Regions from separate parts of the Enterobacter sp. JBIWA008 genome, predicted to be linked through region 2. Evidence: predicted binding sites of a transcription regulator. Region 2 holds the regulator's gene; the other holds the start of a gene.
What was found. The regulator LexA, encoded in region 2, represses DNA repair genes until DNA is damaged. The targets are predictions, from matches to a motif close to TNCTGTATGTACATACAGNA.
Positions count from the first base shown of each region.

Region 1: a site for LexA is predicted at 2,239-2,258, ahead of dinB (DNA polymerase IV). Genes of this name have one in related genera too.

Region 1 is NZ_CP074149.1:944,241-952,787, reverse strand. It holds gene pepD (cytosol nonspecific dipeptidase) at 1-1,104, shown strand, start outside; gene dinB (DNA polymerase IV) at 1,167-2,225, opposite strand; gene KGP24_RS04520 (glycerophosphodiester phosphodiesterase family protein) at 2,385-3,248, shown strand; gene nqrM ((Na+)-NQR maturation NqrM) at 3,282-3,494, opposite strand; gene nqrF (NADH:ubiquinone reductase (Na(+)-transporting) subunit F) at 3,497-4,720, opposite strand; gene nqrE (NADH:ubiquinone reductase (Na(+)-transporting) subunit E) at 4,731-5,327, opposite strand; gene KGP24_RS04500 (NADH:ubiquinone reductase (Na(+)-transporting) subunit D) at 5,334-5,972, opposite strand; gene KGP24_RS04495 (Na(+)-translocating NADH-quinone reductase subunit C) at 5,965-6,759, opposite strand; gene KGP24_RS04490 (NADH:ubiquinone reductase (Na(+)-transporting) subunit B) at 6,752-7,987, opposite strand; gene KGP24_RS04485 (Na(+)-translocating NADH-quinone reductase subunit A) at 7,991-8,547, opposite strand, start outside.
Region 2 is NZ_CP074149.1:355,242-363,788, reverse strand. It holds gene KGP24_RS01725 (cupin domain-containing protein) at 1-341, opposite strand, end outside; gene zur (zinc uptake transcriptional repressor Zur) at 457-969, shown strand; gene KGP24_RS01715 (CsbD family protein) at 1,017-1,226, opposite strand; gene dinF (MATE family efflux transporter DinF) at 1,347-2,684, opposite strand; gene lexA (transcriptional repressor LexA) at 2,748-3,356, opposite strand; gene KGP24_RS01700 (diacylglycerol kinase) at 3,465-3,833, opposite strand; gene plsB (glycerol-3-phosphate 1-O-acyltransferase PlsB) at 3,988-6,408, shown strand; gene gntU (gluconate transporter) at 6,527-7,867, opposite strand; gene gntK (gluconokinase) at 7,871-8,398, opposite strand; gene gntR (gluconate operon transcriptional repressor GntR) at 8,525-8,547, opposite strand, start outside.

The DNA of each region.
Region 1 (8,547 bases), 590 kb from region 2:
GGTATGGCCTCTGCGCTGGCGGTGCTGGCCGACGACAGCGTTGAGCACGGCCCGCTGGAAGTGCTGCTGACCATGACCGAAGAAGCGGGCATGGACGGCGCATTCGGTCTGCAGGCGAACTGGCTGCAGGCGGACATCCTGATCAACACCGACTCTGAAGAAGAAGGCGAGATCTACATGGGCTGCGCGGGCGGGATTGATTTCATCTCTACCCTGCCGCTGTCACGCGAAGCGATCCCTGCAGGCTTCCAGACCTTCAAGCTGACGCTGAAAGGGCTGAAAGGCGGCCACTCCGGCGGCGATATTCACCTGGGTCTGGGTAATGCCAACAAGCTGCTGGCGCGCTTCCTGGCAGGCCATGCAGCTGAGCTGGACCTGCGTCTGGTGGACTTCAACGGCGGTACCCTGCGTAACGCGATCCCACGCGAAGCGTTCGCCACCGTAGCGGTTCCTGCTGCAAAAGCGGACGAGCTGAAAAATCTCTCCACCGTATACCTGGATATCCTGAAAAACGAACTGTCGGCGAAAGAGAAAAACCTGACCGTGGTGCTGGAATCTGTTTCTACAGATAAAGCCGCGCTGACCGTGCAATCTCGTGACACCTTCGTTCAGCTGCTGAACGCGACGCCAAACGGCGTGATCCGCAACTCTGACGTGGCGAAAGGCGTGGTGGAAACCTCACTGAACGTGGGCGTGGTGACCATGAGTGACGACAGCGCGGAAATCGTCTGCCTGATCCGCTCGCTTATAGATAGCGGTAAAGAGTACGTGGTGAGCATGCTGGAATCTCTCGGTACGCTGGCGGGCGCGAAAACGTCTGCAAAAGGCAGCTACCCGGGCTGGCAGCCGGATGCGAGTTCTCCGGTGATGGCGCTGGTGCGTGAAACTTATCAGCGTCTGTTCAACAGCACCCCGAACATCCAGGTGATCCACGCGGGTCTGGAATGTGGTCTGTTCAAGAAACCGTATCCGGATATGGATATGGTGTCCATCGGGCCAACCATTACCGGTCCGCACTCGCCGGATGAGCAGGTTCATATCGAAAGCGTCGGTCACTACTGGACGCTGCTGACTGAACTGCTGAAAGCGATCCCAGTTAAGTAGCACCCTCCCCGCTCCCAAAGAGAGAGGGTGAAAAACGCAGGCCCGGTAAATACCGGGCTTTTTTACAGTCCCAAAACCAGCTGACGCTCTAACTGCGGATCCAGCAGCGTAACGTGCAATCCCACCAGCCTCACCCCTCGCCCGCCCCGACGCTCTTCCCATGCCTTTTTCGCCGTCGCGATAAGATCGTCTTTATTCAGACGCGGCCAGACGTGTTCCTGCGTGGTCTGCTGGAAGTCGTTGAATTTTAATTTAATACCCTGACGGGCGATGAGCATGTCCGGCTTCACCTTAATTAAGCGTCGTTCCAGCTCCGGGTAAAGTTGTTCCGTGATAATGGTTTCGCATTCCGACCAGTTATGAATATCTTCACTGAGGGTTCGCTCAACGCCGACGGATTTACGCAGCCGTTCGCTGTTTACATCGCGATCGTCTATCCCCTGGCTGCGCTCCCACAGCACGCGGCCAAACTTCCCAAAGCGCTTGAGCAGCATGGCAAGATCGCTTCGCTGCACGTCTTCGCAGGTGCGTAACCCCATGCTTTCCAGCTTTGCGGCGGAGACTTTTCCTACTCCGGGGATTTTGCCAAGCGGCAGCGTTTTTAGGAATGCAGGTACCTCTTCCGGCGTGATGACATACTGACCGTTGGGCTTATTTAAATCGGAGGCGATTTTAGCGAGAAATTTTACCGGCGCGACGCCTGCCGATGCGGTGAGATCCAGCTCGTTGAAGATCGTCTGGCGAATCTCCTGCGCCATCAGGGTGGCGGAGCCATGACAGTGCAGGCTGTCGGTGACGTCCAGATAGGCTTCGTCCAGCGATAGCGGCTCAATCAGTGAGGTATAGCGGGAGAAGATTTCCCGTATATGGTTTGACGCTTCTTTGTAGGCTTCAAAGCGACCGGGCAAAAGGGTGAGGTGGGGACAGAGTTTTAGCGCCATCGCCGTCGGCATAGCGCTGCGCACGCCAAATTTGCGCGCAGGGTAGTTGGCGGTGCTGATGACACCACGCTGAACGCGGCTGCCGCCAATGGCGATGGGAATATCCCGCAGCGCCGGGTTGTCACGCATCTCCACTGCGGCAAAAAAGCAGTCCATATCGACATGGATTATTTTGCGCATCTTTCGAACCAACACATGTATTTATATACAGTATAACAAAAGGCAAAAAATGCGTCAGCTGTTTTCGTGTCGCATGTTTGTCGTAAAAATGTGTTATGAAAATTCCGAATAAAATATTGATATACATACACTTTAAAAATAAATGGAGGGTATTAATTCATGAAGAAAATCTTTTCTGTACCATTAATTTTTCTGGCGAGCGCGGCATTTGCTAACCCGGAGATCATTGCGCATCGGGGCGGCACTGCGGATGCGCCTGAAAATAGCCTTCCGGCCATTAAACTGGCGCTTGAAAACAAGGCACAGGCCATTTGGGTCACCGTGCAATTAAGCCGGGACGGGGTTCCAGTACTCTATCGCCCAAGCGACCTGAAAGCGTTAACCAATCAGCAAGGCAAGGTGTCACAGTATTCACTCGCGGAACTGGCGAAGATAGATACCAGCGTGAAGTGGAAGGACAAGGAACTGCCGGAAAACCTGCTAAATACGACGATACCAACGCTTAAATCGGTACTGACTACCTGGCCCGATACGCAGTTTTATATTGATATCAAATCCCCTGATGCAAACCCGGACATGATGGGTAAGCAACTGCTTAACGTGTTGAAGGAAACCAATAGCCTGAATCGGGTTCGCGTCTATTCAACAGAAGACCGTTATCTGGAAGCTTTGCCTACCGAAATCCCTCGTTTTGTGACCCGCAGCGAAACGCGCACCCGTCTGGCCAATATTTCGTTAAGCCACGAATGCCTTCCGCCCTCACAAAAAATGAATGATTACTGGTATGGACTTGAGTTAAACAGAAAGGTCGAGGTAGTTGAGAAATTTACCTTAGGCGAAGGGATCTCTCCTGCAACCTTAACATGGGACAAAGAAGCCGTTGATTGCTTTCGCTCCCAGGGCAATGCCCACCTGATTTTTATCGGCGTGAACTCTAACGAAGATTATCAGAAAGCCAAAGCATTAGGCGCCAAAGGGGTTCTCGTGGATTCGCCAGCGCAAGCGAAAAGCTGGGCAAAATAAACAGGAAAGGCCGCAATATGCGGCCTTTTTTTGCTAGATGATTCTTTTTTGCTGACGCTGCTGTTCCCGCACCATTCGTTTTTTTCGCGCATCGCACGGTTCCGGGCAGTCGCAAACCTTTTCCATTCCGATAGAAGAGATACCGCCGCAGCTGCCCTGAATGCTTTTACGCTTGATAATCCAGCCTAATGACATGCCGAAAACCACCAGCACAAACACCGCGAAGGTCGCCAGAAAGGTCAGCATGATCAGCCTCCGAAATCATCAAGGAGGATATTCTCATCTTCTATGCCCAGATCTTTCAGCATCTTGATCACGGCGGCGTTCATCATCGGCGGACCACACATATAGAACTCGCAGTCCTCAGGCGCCGGATGCTGTTTGAGGTAGTTTTCATACAGCACGTTGTGGATGAACCCCGTATAGCCCGTCCAGCTATCTTCCGGCTGCGGATCGGAAAGCGCAACGTGGAAGGTAAAGTTCGGGTTTTCACGCGCCAGCTGCTCAAACTCATCATCATAGAACATCTCGCGAAGCGAGCGCGCCCCGTACCAGAAGCTGATCTTACGCTGGCTCCCCAACCGCTTGAGCTGGTCAAAAATGTGCGAGCGCAACGGGGCCATACCGGCCCCACCGCCGATAAAGACCATTTCCGCGTCGGTATCTTTCGCGAAGAACTCCCCGAACGGTCCGGAGATCGTCACCTTATCGCCAGGCTTCAGGGACCAGATGTATGACGACATCACGCCCGGCGGTGCATCCTGCACATTCGGTGGCGGCGTGGCGATACGCACGTTGAGCATGATGATGCCCTTCTCTTCCGGGTAGTTGGCCATCGAGTAGGCGCGCAGCGTCGGCTCTTTCACCTCCGAGACAAAGCGGAAGAGATTGAATTTGTCCCAGTCGGCACGATACTCATCCGGCACGTCGAAGTCCGCGTAGGCCACGGTATGCTCAGGACACTCAATCTGAATGTACCCCCCGGCGCGGAACGGAACATCTTCCCCTTCCGGCACCCTCAGCTTCAGCTCTTTAATAAAGGTGGCTTTGTTATCATTAGAGATAACCTCGCACTCCCATTTTTTTACGCCGAAGATCTCTTCCGGCAGCTCAATCTTCATGTTCTGGCGCACCGCGACCTGGCAGGCCAGACGACAGCCCTCTTTTGCCTCACGCTTTGTAATATGCGCCAGCTCGGTTGGCAGAATATCGCCACCGCCCTCTTTTACCGTCACGCGGCACTGCCCGCAAGAGCCGCCGCCGCCGCAGGCGGAGGAGACAAAAATGCCGTTACCGGAGAGCGTGTTGAGCAGCTTGTCCCCCGCCGGAGTGCGGATCTGATTCTGCGGATCGTCATTGATATCAATGACCACATCCCCTGAATTGACCAGCTTTGCACGCGCCGTCAGGATCAGCCCTGACAGCACCAGTACTATCAGCGTGAACATCACCACGCCAAGAATAATTTCCATCTGTTAGCCCTTATAGCTGCACACCGGAGAAGGACATAAAGCCCAGCGCCATCAGCCCGGTGGTGATAAAGGTGATCCCTAAGCCACGCAGACCCGCAGGCACGTTGGCATATTTCATTTTCTCGCGGATCCCCGCCATGGTGACAATCGCCAGCATCCAGCCGATGCCGGAACCAAAACCGTACACCACGGATTCACTGAAGTTGTAATCACGCTGAACCATAAACGAGACGCCGCCAAAGATGGCGCAGTTCACCGCGATCAGCGGCAGGAAGATCCCCAGCGCGTTGTACAGCGACGGGAAATATTTATCGAGGATCATCTCGAGGATTTGCACCAGCGCCGCGATCACCCCGATAAAGGTGATGAAGTTCAGGAAGCTGAGATCAACCCCTTCCACCAGCGCGCCGTCCCGCAGCACAAAGTTGTAAACCAGATTGTTAATCGGAACCGAAAGCCCCAAAACAACGGTGACCGCCACGCCCAGGCCAAATGCCGTGGAGACCTTTTTAGACACGGCAAGGAACGTACACATGCCGAGGAAAAACGCGAGCGCCATGTTTTCAACAAACACCGCTCGCACAAACAAACTCAGGTAATGAGCCATCGTCGGTTACTCCTTTTCCTGCTGCTCTGGCTTCAGCGTACGAATCAGCCAGATCAACAAACCGATAATGAAAAATGCGCTAGGGGCCAGCAGGAACAGGCCGTTTGGCAGATACCAGCCGCCGTTCTGCACCGTATCCAGCACCGTGATGCCAAACAGCTTGCCGCTGCCAATCAGCTCACGCAGGAACCCAACGGTCAGCAGGATCACGCCGTAGCCGAGGCCGTTGCCGATACCGTCCATAAAGCTCGCCATAGGCGGCATTTTCATGGCGTAGGCTTCCGCACGTCCCATGACGATACAGTTGGTGATAATCAGCCCGACAAACACCGAGAGCTGTTTGGAGGTTTCATAGGCGAAGGCGCGAAGCAGCTGATCGACCACGATAACCAGCGAGGCGATGATCGCCATCTGGACGATGATCCTCACGCTGTTGGGAATGTGGTGGCGGATCATCGAGATAAACATGCTGGAGAACGCCGTGACCAGCGTGACGGCCAGCGTCATCACCACCGCCGTTTCCAGCTTGGTCGTCACCGCCAGAGCCGAACAGACGCCCAGCACCTGGAGCGTGATCGGGTTATTGGCAAGCAGGGGGCCAATGAGCACCTTTTTGACTTCTTTCAGTTCACCGGTATCAGCCATTGTTCAGCGCTCCTTCACGTACGTTTTTCAGGAAAGGACCAAAGCCCAGCTCACCCATCCAGAAATCAAAACTGTGCTGCACGCCTTTTGAGGTGAGCGTGGCGCCGGAAAGCCCGTCAACGGCGTAGTCGTCACCGGGACGTGCCGCCCCTTTCATCACCTTCAGCGCAGGAAGACCGTTATCGTCGAGCACTTTCTTGCCGACAAACTGTGCCCGCCAGTTTGGGTTTTCAACTTCGCCACCCAGCCCCGGGGTTTCACCCTGGTCGTAATACGTAATGCCTTTGACCGTGCGGCCATCGGTATCCAGTGCCACAAAGGCGTACATCATTGACCACAGACCGTTGCCGTAGATCGGCAGTACCACTTCCTGAATGCGTTTTTGAGGATCGCGAACCAGATAGATTTCGGCCAGGTTGCTACGACGCTTAATCCCGGCGGGATCTTGCGATGCCTCCAGCGTCAGGCTCATCAGCGGATCTTTCAGCGCCAGCGCCTGGTTGAATGTTGCCGGGTCTTTATCCAGCAGTTCACCCGTTTTTAAATCCACAAGACGCGCCGAAATACGTTCAGCAAAGACGGCCGAAACGTCGTCTGCGCTCATTCCTTCCTGCATCAGCCCGGCGACGGCCAGGATGTTGCGCTGTTTATCCAGCGCACGTTGCTCCTGCTGTAGGGGTTTTAACCCCACGGCAGAACCGGCCACGACAATAGAACAGACCAGACAGAGCACCAGCACCACCAGCAGCGTTTTGCTGATGCTGTCGTTATTTTTAACTTCAGCCACGCGCCTTCCTCCGTTTGATATTGGCCCGCACGACCAGGTAATCGAAGAGCGGCGCAAACAGGTTGGCAAACAGAATGGCCAACATCATCCCTTCCGGGTACGCCGGGTTGACCACGCGGATCAGGACACACATCGCGCCAATGAGCACGCCATAGCTCCATTTACCTTTGTCCGTAAACGAGGCAGAGACGGGGTCCGTCGCCATGAACATCATGCCGAACGCGAAGCCACCCAGCACCAGATGCCAGTACCACGGCATGGAGAACATCGGATTGGTGGTCGAACCGATAACGTTGAACAGGGTGGCGGTCAGCACCATACCGAGCATCACGCCCGCAACGATCCGCCAGGAGGCCACGCGGCCGAAAAGAATGATCGCCCCGCCAAGCAAAATCATCAGCGTAGAGACTTCTCCGATGGAGCCCGGAATGGTGCCAATAAAGGCATCAAACCAGGTGACAGGCTGACCTGTAGCGTTGTTAACCAGCGTTTCGCCGCCGTGTGCAGCCCACTGTGAAAGCGGCGTCGCGCCGGAAAATCCGTCTGCCGCCGTCCACACCAGATCGCCCGAGATTTGCGCCGGATAAGCAAAGAACAGAAACGCGCGTCCCGCCAGCGCCGGGTTGAGGAAGTTACGCCCGGTGCCGCCGAAGATCTCTTTGGCAATCACCACGCCGAAGCTGATGCCCAGCGCCGCCTGCCAGAGCGGCAGCGTCGGGGGAACAATCAGGGCAAACAAAATAGAGGTCACGAAGAAGCCTTCGTTGATCTCGTGTTTACGAATGATGGCAAACAGCACTTCCCAGAAGCCGCCCACGATAAATACCGTGATGTAAATCGGCAGGAAGAAAACCGCGCCCAGCGTCATCATGCTCAGCCAGCCCGCGTTTGCAGCGAAGCTCACCCCTAACGACTGGGCCAGACGGTAGTGCCAGTCTGACTGGATTACCTGCGCCAGCTGCTGTGCATCGTACATGTGGTGCAGCGCCGGAATGGTCTGCAGGCCAACGTTGTACATTCCCCAGAACATCGCCGGGAAGACCGCAAACCACACAAGGATCATCATCCGCTTAAGGTCGATGGCATCGCGAACGTGCGCCGCCCCCTTGGTCACCAGCCCCGGCGTGTAGAAAATAGTCGTCGTTGCTTCATACAACGGGTAGTACTTTTTGAGCTTCCCTTCGGTAAAGTGCGGCTCAATTTTTTCAAAGAGGTGTTTTAAGCCCATCGGTTATCCCTCCTGCTCAATGCGGGTTAACACCTCGCGCAATACCGGCCCATATTCGTATTTGCCCGGACAGACATAGGTACAGAGCGCCAAATCTTCTTCGTCAAGCTCCAGACAGCCCAGCGCCTGCGCGCCGTCGGTATCCCCAGCAAGGAGATCGCGTAACAGCACGGTGGGAAGAATATCCAGCGGCATGACGCGTTCGTAGTTGCCAATCGGGACCATGGCTCGCTCGCCGCCGTGCGTGCTGGTTGAGAAGCTAAACAGCTTATTACGCAGGAAGTGGCCCAGCGTGGTCCGGGTGACGGAGTATTTTTCCGCACCGGGCAGAACCCAGCCAAACAGCTCTTTCTCACGTCCTTCCTGCACAATGCTGACCTGTAAATGGAAACGTCCCAGGTACGCGTGCGCATTGACAGCATGGCGGCCGCTGAGGACCGAACCGGAAATCAGGCGGTTTTCACCCGCTTTCGTTTCCCCCTCGAGCAGCTCATTGATGTCTGCGCCCAGCAGCGTCTTCACCAGACGCGGTTTTTCAGCCTGCGGTCCGCCGATGGCGA
Region 2 (8,547 bases):
CGCACCTCTTCGTCCGTGTTGTTGATAAAGGTGTGGCAGATACCGGTTCCGGCAGGAAAACCGACGCTGTCGCCCGGTTCAAGTTTCCATAAATAGCCATTAATCCACGCCTCTGGATAACCTTCGAGCACATAAATGAACTCTTCTTCATCGCTTTCCGCATGCGGATAGGACGTTCTGCGCCCGGGCGGCAAACGCTCATGATGGATGCCAATGCGCCCTAGCCCAAGCTTGCGAGCCAACGGGGCGCCGATAGAAAAAAGCTCATCGCTACCTGGATAGGTCGAATCATCCGCGCCTTCTACGTCGCGCCAGTGCCGAATACAGTCAGGTTTTTTCATTGTTTATTTCCCGGTTTGCAATGGGTCAGGTATAGCACAGACTGGCGGATCTCGGCGTTTTTACCAGAACATGATAAAGTGGGCGTTTTCCGTCCTATAACATCCGGGGTGCTAAATGGATAAGTCCACAAAAGAGCTGTTAGCGCAGGCCGAAAAGCTGTGTGCGCAACGCAATGTGCGCCTGACTCCGCAGCGCCTTGAAGTATTACGTCTCATGAGCCTGCAGCAGGGTGCCATCAGCGCTTACGATCTGCTGGACCTGCTCCGCGAAAGCGAGCCGCAGGCGAAGCCACCAACCGTGTATCGCGCGCTGGATTTCCTGCTGGAACAAGGATTCGTGCATAAAGTTGAGTCCACCAACAGCTATGTGCTGTGCCATCTGTTTGATCAGCCCACCCACACATCGGCGATGTTTATCTGTGACCGCTGCGGCGTGGTGAAAGAAGAAGCTGCGGAAGGCGTGGAAGATATTATGCATACGCTGGCAGCGAAAATGGGTTTTGCCCTGCGTCATAACGTGATTGAAGCGCATGGGCTGTGCTCTGCCTGCGTGGAAGTGGAAGCTTGTCGTCATCAGGACGCATGTCAGCACGACCACTCAATTCTGGTGAAGAAAAAGCCGCGTTAACGGCAAAAGAAAAGGCGGCTTAGAGCCGCCCTGTGGGTTATTCAGCGTTACCAGCGGTAGTCGTTACGGGTTTCCCAGTCTTTGACTTCGTTTTCCGCCTGATCTTTCGCGTAGCCGTAGCGTTCCTGAATTTTACCGACAAGCTGATCGCGTTTACCTTCAATGACGGTCATATCGTCATCTGTCAGCTTACCCCACTTTTCTTTCGCTTTACCTTTGAACTGCTTCCAGTTGCCGCCGATTTCGTCTTTATTCATCATCGTGTCCTCTTAGTTAAACGTCGGGTCGTAACGTCCGTTACGTTCTTTTCTGCTGGACGTGATAAATATTGTAGTTAAGGATTTGGCAGTTGATTTCATATTCGGAATCTTTAACCGTCACGATATATCGTGACGTGAAGGGAACCAGGTATCGTTTTGCCAGTGGCGGTGCCAGATAAAAGCCAGCGATATCCCTCGCAGCGAGAGGAAAACGGCCAGGGCCAGCCACAAACCGTGATTTCCAAGCCAGGGAAGCGTCAGCAGCGTCAGGCCAAACCCTACCGCCGCGACCGCCATGCTGTTGCGCATTTCCGCTCCGCGCGTCGCACCAATAAACATGCCGTCCAGCAGATAACACCAGACGCCGACTACCGGTAAGATGACTTGCCAGATGAGATAGTGACTCGCCAGCTCGCGCAGCGCAGGGATAGACGTAAGTAATGAAACGATCTGCTCACCAAAGCAGGCGTAAACCAGGCCGAACGCCAGCGCCACCAGTCCCGACTGACGGCAGGCTGCCCGCCAGACGTCCCGAAGCTGCCCGCTTTCGCGCGCACCGTACGCCTGCCCGGAATGCGCTTCTACCGCATAGGCAAAACCGTCCAGCGCGTAGGCGGTAAAGGTCAGCAGCGTCATCAATACCGCGTTGACCGCAACGATTTCTGGCCCCAGTCGAGCCCCGAAAACCGTCAGCGCGCCGAAGCAGAGCTGAAGCAGCAGCGAGCGCAGCATGATGTCACGATTAAGTGCCAGCAGCTTACGGATATTGCCGCGCCATGCGGTTTTGAGCAGCGCCAGGGAGATGCCGCGCATCGCCAGCACGCGCCAGACCATCCAAAGACCAATAATAAAGGTTCCGTACTCGGCAATCGCCGTCGCCAGCGCCGCGCCCTGCACATTCATATGCAGTCCCATTACCAGCCAGACATCCAGCACAATGTTGAGAAGGTTGCCCACCACCAGCAAAATCACTGGCGCACGGGCGTACTGAACGCCCAGTAGCCACCCCAGCAGAACCAGGTTAGCCAGCGAGGCGGGCGCGCTGAGCCAGCGGATTTCAAGGAAACGTCGAGCCTGGGCCAGTACCGCCTCGCTGCCGCCAACAACATGGAGTGCAAAGTCGATCAGGGGCGCACGTAATATAACGATTAACGCCCCCGCGCCAAGCGCAAGGATCAGCGGCTGGACCAGAGCCCGCGCCAGACGCAGCGGATCTTTTGCACCATAAGCCTGTGCCGTGAGCCCGGTGGTGCTCATACGCAAAAAGAGCAGCAGCATAAACAGGAAGCTGGTTGCCGTTGCGCCAATCGCCACGCCGCCGAGATAAACCGGCGAATCAAGATGACCAATAACGGCAGTATCGACCAGACCCAGCAAGGGCACGGTAATATTGGAAAAAATCATCGGCAGAGCAAGACGCCACAATGCCTTATCGGATGCCGTCAGCAGTGACATGAAAAATACCGGGAGTGGGGAATGAAGCAGGCTACAGCGGCGCCATAGCCTGTCAGGAAGAGGTTACAGCCATTCACCGTTGCGAATCACCCCAACCGCCAGTCCTTCGATAGAGAAGTTCTGTTCGCGGAGATCGACCACAATCGGGGAGAACTCGTTGTTTTCAGGCAGTAGCTGAACTGTGTTCCCCTGTTTTTTCAGACGCTTGACGGTGACTTCATCATCAATGCGCGCGACAACCACCTGACCGTTACGCACATCCTGCGTTTTGTGCACCGCAAGCAGATCGCCGTCAAGAATACCGATGTCTTTCATCGACATGCCGCTAACGCGCAGCAGGAAATCAGCGCTCGGTTTGAACATGGCCGGATCGACCTGGTAGTGGCCTTCAATATGCTGCTGCGCCAGCAAAGGCTCACCGGCAGCAACACGCCCCACCAGCGGAATACCCGTCTCTTCTTCCACCAGCAGGCGGATACCACGTGACGCGCCTGAAACAATCTCAATCACGCCCTTACGCGCCAGCGCTTTCAGGTGTTCTTCGGCAGCATTCGGAGAACGGAAGCCCAGACGCTGAGCGATTTCCGCACGCGTGGGTGGCATACCCGTCTGGCCGATATGATCCCGGATGAGATCAAACACCTCTTGCTGCCTGGTCGTTAACGCTTTCATTCCGCCCCCTGGGTGTATATACAGTTATGCTGTGAGTATATACAGTCAAAGGCGATTTTGGAATCAAAAACTGCACAAAAAACCAGGGACTTAATTATTCCTCGAGGCTCATCGGAAATGTGACCAAAGCAGCGTGACCCAGGTAATAACGGCAGTGATAATCGCCAGCAACACAGCAGCAGAGCCCATGTCTTTTGCGCGGCCAGAAAGCTCATGGAAATCGGAACCGATGCGATCAACAACGGCTTCAATAGCGCTATTAAGAATTTCCACTATCATCACCAGAAGCACGGAACCGATAAGAAGCACGCGAGTAATAGCATCAACATCAAGGAAACAGGCAATGATCACCGCGATGATAGCGGCGACGCCCTCCTGGCGAAAAGCGGCTTCGTTGATCCACGCAGCACGGAAACCTTTCCATGAATAGCCGGCGGCTTTGATGATACGCGTTAACCCAGTGGTATTATTGGCCATTAAAAGAACCTTTTTAAAAAAAGAGCGTCAGTAACAGGAGCCGTAGCGCGTTTCGCTACAGCCTGAAGTATGACGGGTAACAACAGAAATTTTGCGCGCTTTCTGTTATCCTTGCGCCGCAATTGCATTATTAACCAGAGGCTTTACATCGTTTATGTCCGGCTGGCCACGAATTTACTACAAATTACTTAATTTACCATTAAGCATACTGGTAAAAAGCAAGTCTATCCCAGCAGAACCCGCGCTGGAGTTGGGGCTCGATACGTCGCGTCCTATTATGTACGTTTTGCCTTATAACTCGAAGGCAGACTTACTGACGCTTCGCGCCCAGTGTCTGGCGCATGACTTACCGGACCCGCTTGAACCGCTTGAAGTTGACGGTACGCTGCTGCCGCGCTACGTGTTCATTCACGGTGGACCGCGCGTGTTTACCTACTACACGCCAAAAGAAGAGTCCATCAAGCTGTTCCATGACTATCTCGACCTGCATCGCAGCAACCCCGATCTGGATGTGCAGATGGTGCCGGTATCGGTGATGTTTGGTCGTCGTCCGGGCCGTGAAAAAGGTGAAGAGAACCCACCACTGCGCATGCTTAACGGCATTCAGAAGTTCTTCGCGGTCTCCTGGCTGGGACGCGACAGCTTTGTGCGTTTCTCCCCTTCCGTTTCGCTGCGTCGAATGGCGGACGAGCACGGCACCGACAAGATCATCGCGCAAAAACTGGCGCGCGTGGCGCGTATGCACTTTGCCCGTCAGCGCCTGGCTGCCGTAGGGCCGCGTCTCCCGGCGCGTCAGGATTTGTTCAACAAGCTGTTGGCCTCCAAAGCGATTGCTCGCGCCGTTGAAGACGAAGCGCGCAGCAAGAAAATATCGCATGAGAAAGCCCAGCAGAACGCCATTGCGCTGATGGAAGAGATTGCAGCGAACTTCTCTTACGAGATGATTCGCCTGTCCGATCGTATTCTCGGCTTTACCTGGAACCGCCTGTATCAGGGCATCAACGTTCATAACGCCGAGCGTGTACGCCAGCTGGCGCATGATGGCCATGAGATTGTCTATGTCCCCTGCCACCGCAGCCACATGGACTACCTGCTTCTTTCCTACGTGCTCTATCACCAGGGGCTGGTACCGCCGCATATTGCTGCCGGTATCAACCTGAATTTCTGGCCAGCAGGTCCGATTTTCCGCCGCCTGGGCGCCTTCTTTATCCGTCGTACCTTCAAGGGCAACAAGCTCTACTCCACCGTGTTCCGCGAGTATCTGGGCGAGCTGTTCAGCCGCGGCTATTCCGTGGAGTACTTCGTGGAGGGCGGTCGTTCCCGTACCGGACGTCTGCTCGATCCGAAGACCGGCACGCTGTCGATGACCATCCAGGCGATGCTGCGCGGAGGAACCCGTCCCATCACGCTAGTGCCAATCTACATTGGCTATGAGCACGTGATGGAAGTGGGCACGTACGCCAAAGAGCTGCGCGGTGCGACCAAAGAGAAAGAGAGCCTGCCGCAGATGCTGCGCGGCTTGAGCAAGCTACGCAATCTCGGCCAGGGCTATGTGAACTTCGGCGAGCCGATGCCGCTGATGACATATCTGAACCATCACGTTCCCGAGTGGCGCGAATCCATCGATCCTATCGAAGCGATTCGTCCGGCCTGGCTGACGCCAACGGTCAACGGCATTGCGTCCGAACTAATGGTGCGCATTAACAACGCCGGTGCGGCTAATGCCATGAACTTGTGCTGTACGGCACTTCTCGCTTCGCGCCAGCGCTCACTGACCCGTGAGCAACTGACGGAACAGCTGGATTGCTATCTGGATATGATGCGCAACGTGCCGTATTCGGTTGATTCAACCGTGCCTTCAGCAACCGCCAGTGAGCTTATCGATCACGCGCTGCAGATGAATAAGTTTGAAGTCGAAAAAGACACAATCGGCGACATCATCATTCTGCCGCGTGAGCAGGCAGTGCTGATGACGTACTACCGCAACAACATCACCCATATGCTGATGCTGCCGTCGCTCATGGCGGCCATCATTACCCAGCATCGCCGCATCTCGCGTCAGGAGCTATTGCGTCACGTTGATACGCTCTACCCGATGCTGAAAGCGGAGCTGTTCCTACGCTGGAGCAAGGATGAGCTGGCGGGTGAACTGGACAAACTGACGGAAGAACTACGTCGTCAAGGGCTAATCACCGTCACGAATGACGAGCTGCACATCAATCCGTCACGCTCCCGCACCCTGCAGCTGCTGGCCGCCGGTGCGCGCGAAACGCTGCAGCGCTACGCCATTACGTTCTGGCTGCTGAGTGCGAATCCGTCTATCAACCGCGGTACGCTGGAGAAAGAGAGCCGGACGCTGGCACAGCGTCTGTCCGTTCTGCACGGCATTAACGCTCCTGAATTCTTCGACAAAGCGGTCTTCAGCACTCTGGTTCTGACGCTGCGCGACGAAGGCTACATCAGTGATACGGGCGATGCCGAGCCGGAAGAGACGCTGAAGGTGTACCAGATGCTGGCAGAACTGATCACCTCGGATGTGCGTTTAACGATTGAGAGCGCGACGCAGGACGAGTGACGTGAAAAAGCCGGGTGGTGGTTTCACCATACCCGGCCTGGTGTTCTGCATAATATAAAGGCCCGGTAAGCGTTAACGCTACCGGGCCTTATTTTTGGGCCTTGTTAAATCACCGCATTCAGCTCAGCAGCGTGAAGGCAATCATCCCGACAATCGCCCCCGTTGTGCCGAGGATGGTTTCCATCAGCGTCCAGGTTTTCAGGGTTTGCGCTTCGGTCGCGCCGGTAAATTTACCGAAAAGCCAGAAGCCTGCATCGTTAACGTGGGATACCACAATCGAGCCGCCCGCGATGCAGATTGAGAGCGCCGCCATCTGCGCACCGGAGTAGTTCAGCTGTTCAATCACCGGCATCACCAGACCCACGGCGGTTAAACACGCCACGGTTGCGGAGCCCTGAATGATACGCACCGCTGCGGCCAGCACAAAGCAGGTAACCGCAATCGGCAGGCCCATTCCGGTCAGCGCTTCGCCCAGTGCCGGGCCTACGCCGGAATCCACCAGCACCTGCTTGAACACACCCCCGGCACCGATCACCAGCAGGATAATGCCCGCAGGCTGCAGCGCGGCGCCGCAGATCTCCATCACGCGGTCTTTCGGCATCCCCTGACGCATCGCCAGGCCGTAAATCGCCACCAGACACGCCACCAGGATCGCGGTGAACGGGTGACCGATGAACTCAAACCACTCGTAGGCGCTGGAACCCACCGGCACAAAGCGCGCGGCGATGGTTTTCAGTCCCACCAGCACCAGCGGGAGCAGGATCAGCGACAGGCTGAAGCCGAAGGACGGCATTTTGCCCTCGCCCAGGTGCGGCTCGGTGATGTCGTCCGGAATGTGCAGCTCAACGTAGCGGCTGATGAAGTTGCCCCACAGCGGACCGGCGATAATCATCCCCGGGATCGCGGCGCAGAGGCCAATCAGGATCATCCAGCCAAAATCAGCGTGCATCTGGGAGGCCAGCAGCATCGGCGCAGGCCCCGGCAGCAGAAACGCTGCGGCGGCCGCCACGCCCGCAAACAGCGGAATAACCAGCTTCACGAGGTTAGTGCCGGTATGGCGCGCCATGGAGAACGCGACGCTTATCAGCAGCACAACGGCCACTTCAAAGAACAGCGGCAGCGCGCAGATCAGGCCAGCCAGGCCAATCGCGTAGTGCGCACGGCTGTGGCCGAAGGATTTCAGCATCTTGACGGCAATCTGGTCGACCGCGCCCGTCTCGTGCAAAATCTTGCCAAACATCGCGCCAAGGGCGACCACAATCGCCAGGAAGCCCAGCGTGCCGCCCATCCCTTTTTCCATCGTCGCGGCGATCTTGTCGAGCGGCATACCGGAAAAGAGACCTGCACCGATAGAAACCACCATCAAAGCAACAAAGGCATGCATACGCGCCTTCATCACTAAAAACAGCAGTAGCAATACGGAACCCACTGCTGTCAAAACAAGCGTTAATGTACTCAAAACTTACTGCCTTTTATTAATGACCTCGATGGTGCTGGCAACAACACCGTCCAGCGGCTGATCGATATCAACCACTAATACGTCCCTCTCGTCCGCACCCGGCTCCTGCAGCGCTTCAAACTGCGTGACCAGCATCTGGGTTTTAAAGAAGTGCCCTTTACGCGCCTTCAGACGGCTTTCAATCACCTCGAAATCCCCTTTCAGGTAGATGAAAGAGAGATTCGGGTTGCCGTCGCGCAGCAGGTCGCGGTAGGTTTTTTTCAGCGCGGAGCAGACGATCAGGGAGACTTTGTTGGTACGCTGCATCGCGAACGCGGCGTCATTCAGCGCCTGCAACCACGGTTTGCGGTCGTCGTCGTTCAGCGGCTCGCCGGAGGCCATTTTCATGATGTTGCTGCGCGGATGGAGGAAGTCGCCATCAAGAAACGCAGCCTGGAGTTGATGCGCCACTTCGCTGGCTACGGCTGATTTCCCGCTACCGGAAACGCCCATCAGGACGTAGACGTGGTGATCGTAATTAGTCGTGCTCAAAGGGTGTCCCTCAGTCAATTGTTACGGGTAACAGTTATCGGTAACATTGTCCTGCTGGGGCAAAAGAGAAGCAATATCCAAACGTGCGCGAAGTGAATAAGTGTGAGCTACTTCAAATTTGTCAGTTCAAATAGATCCACCCGGTGACA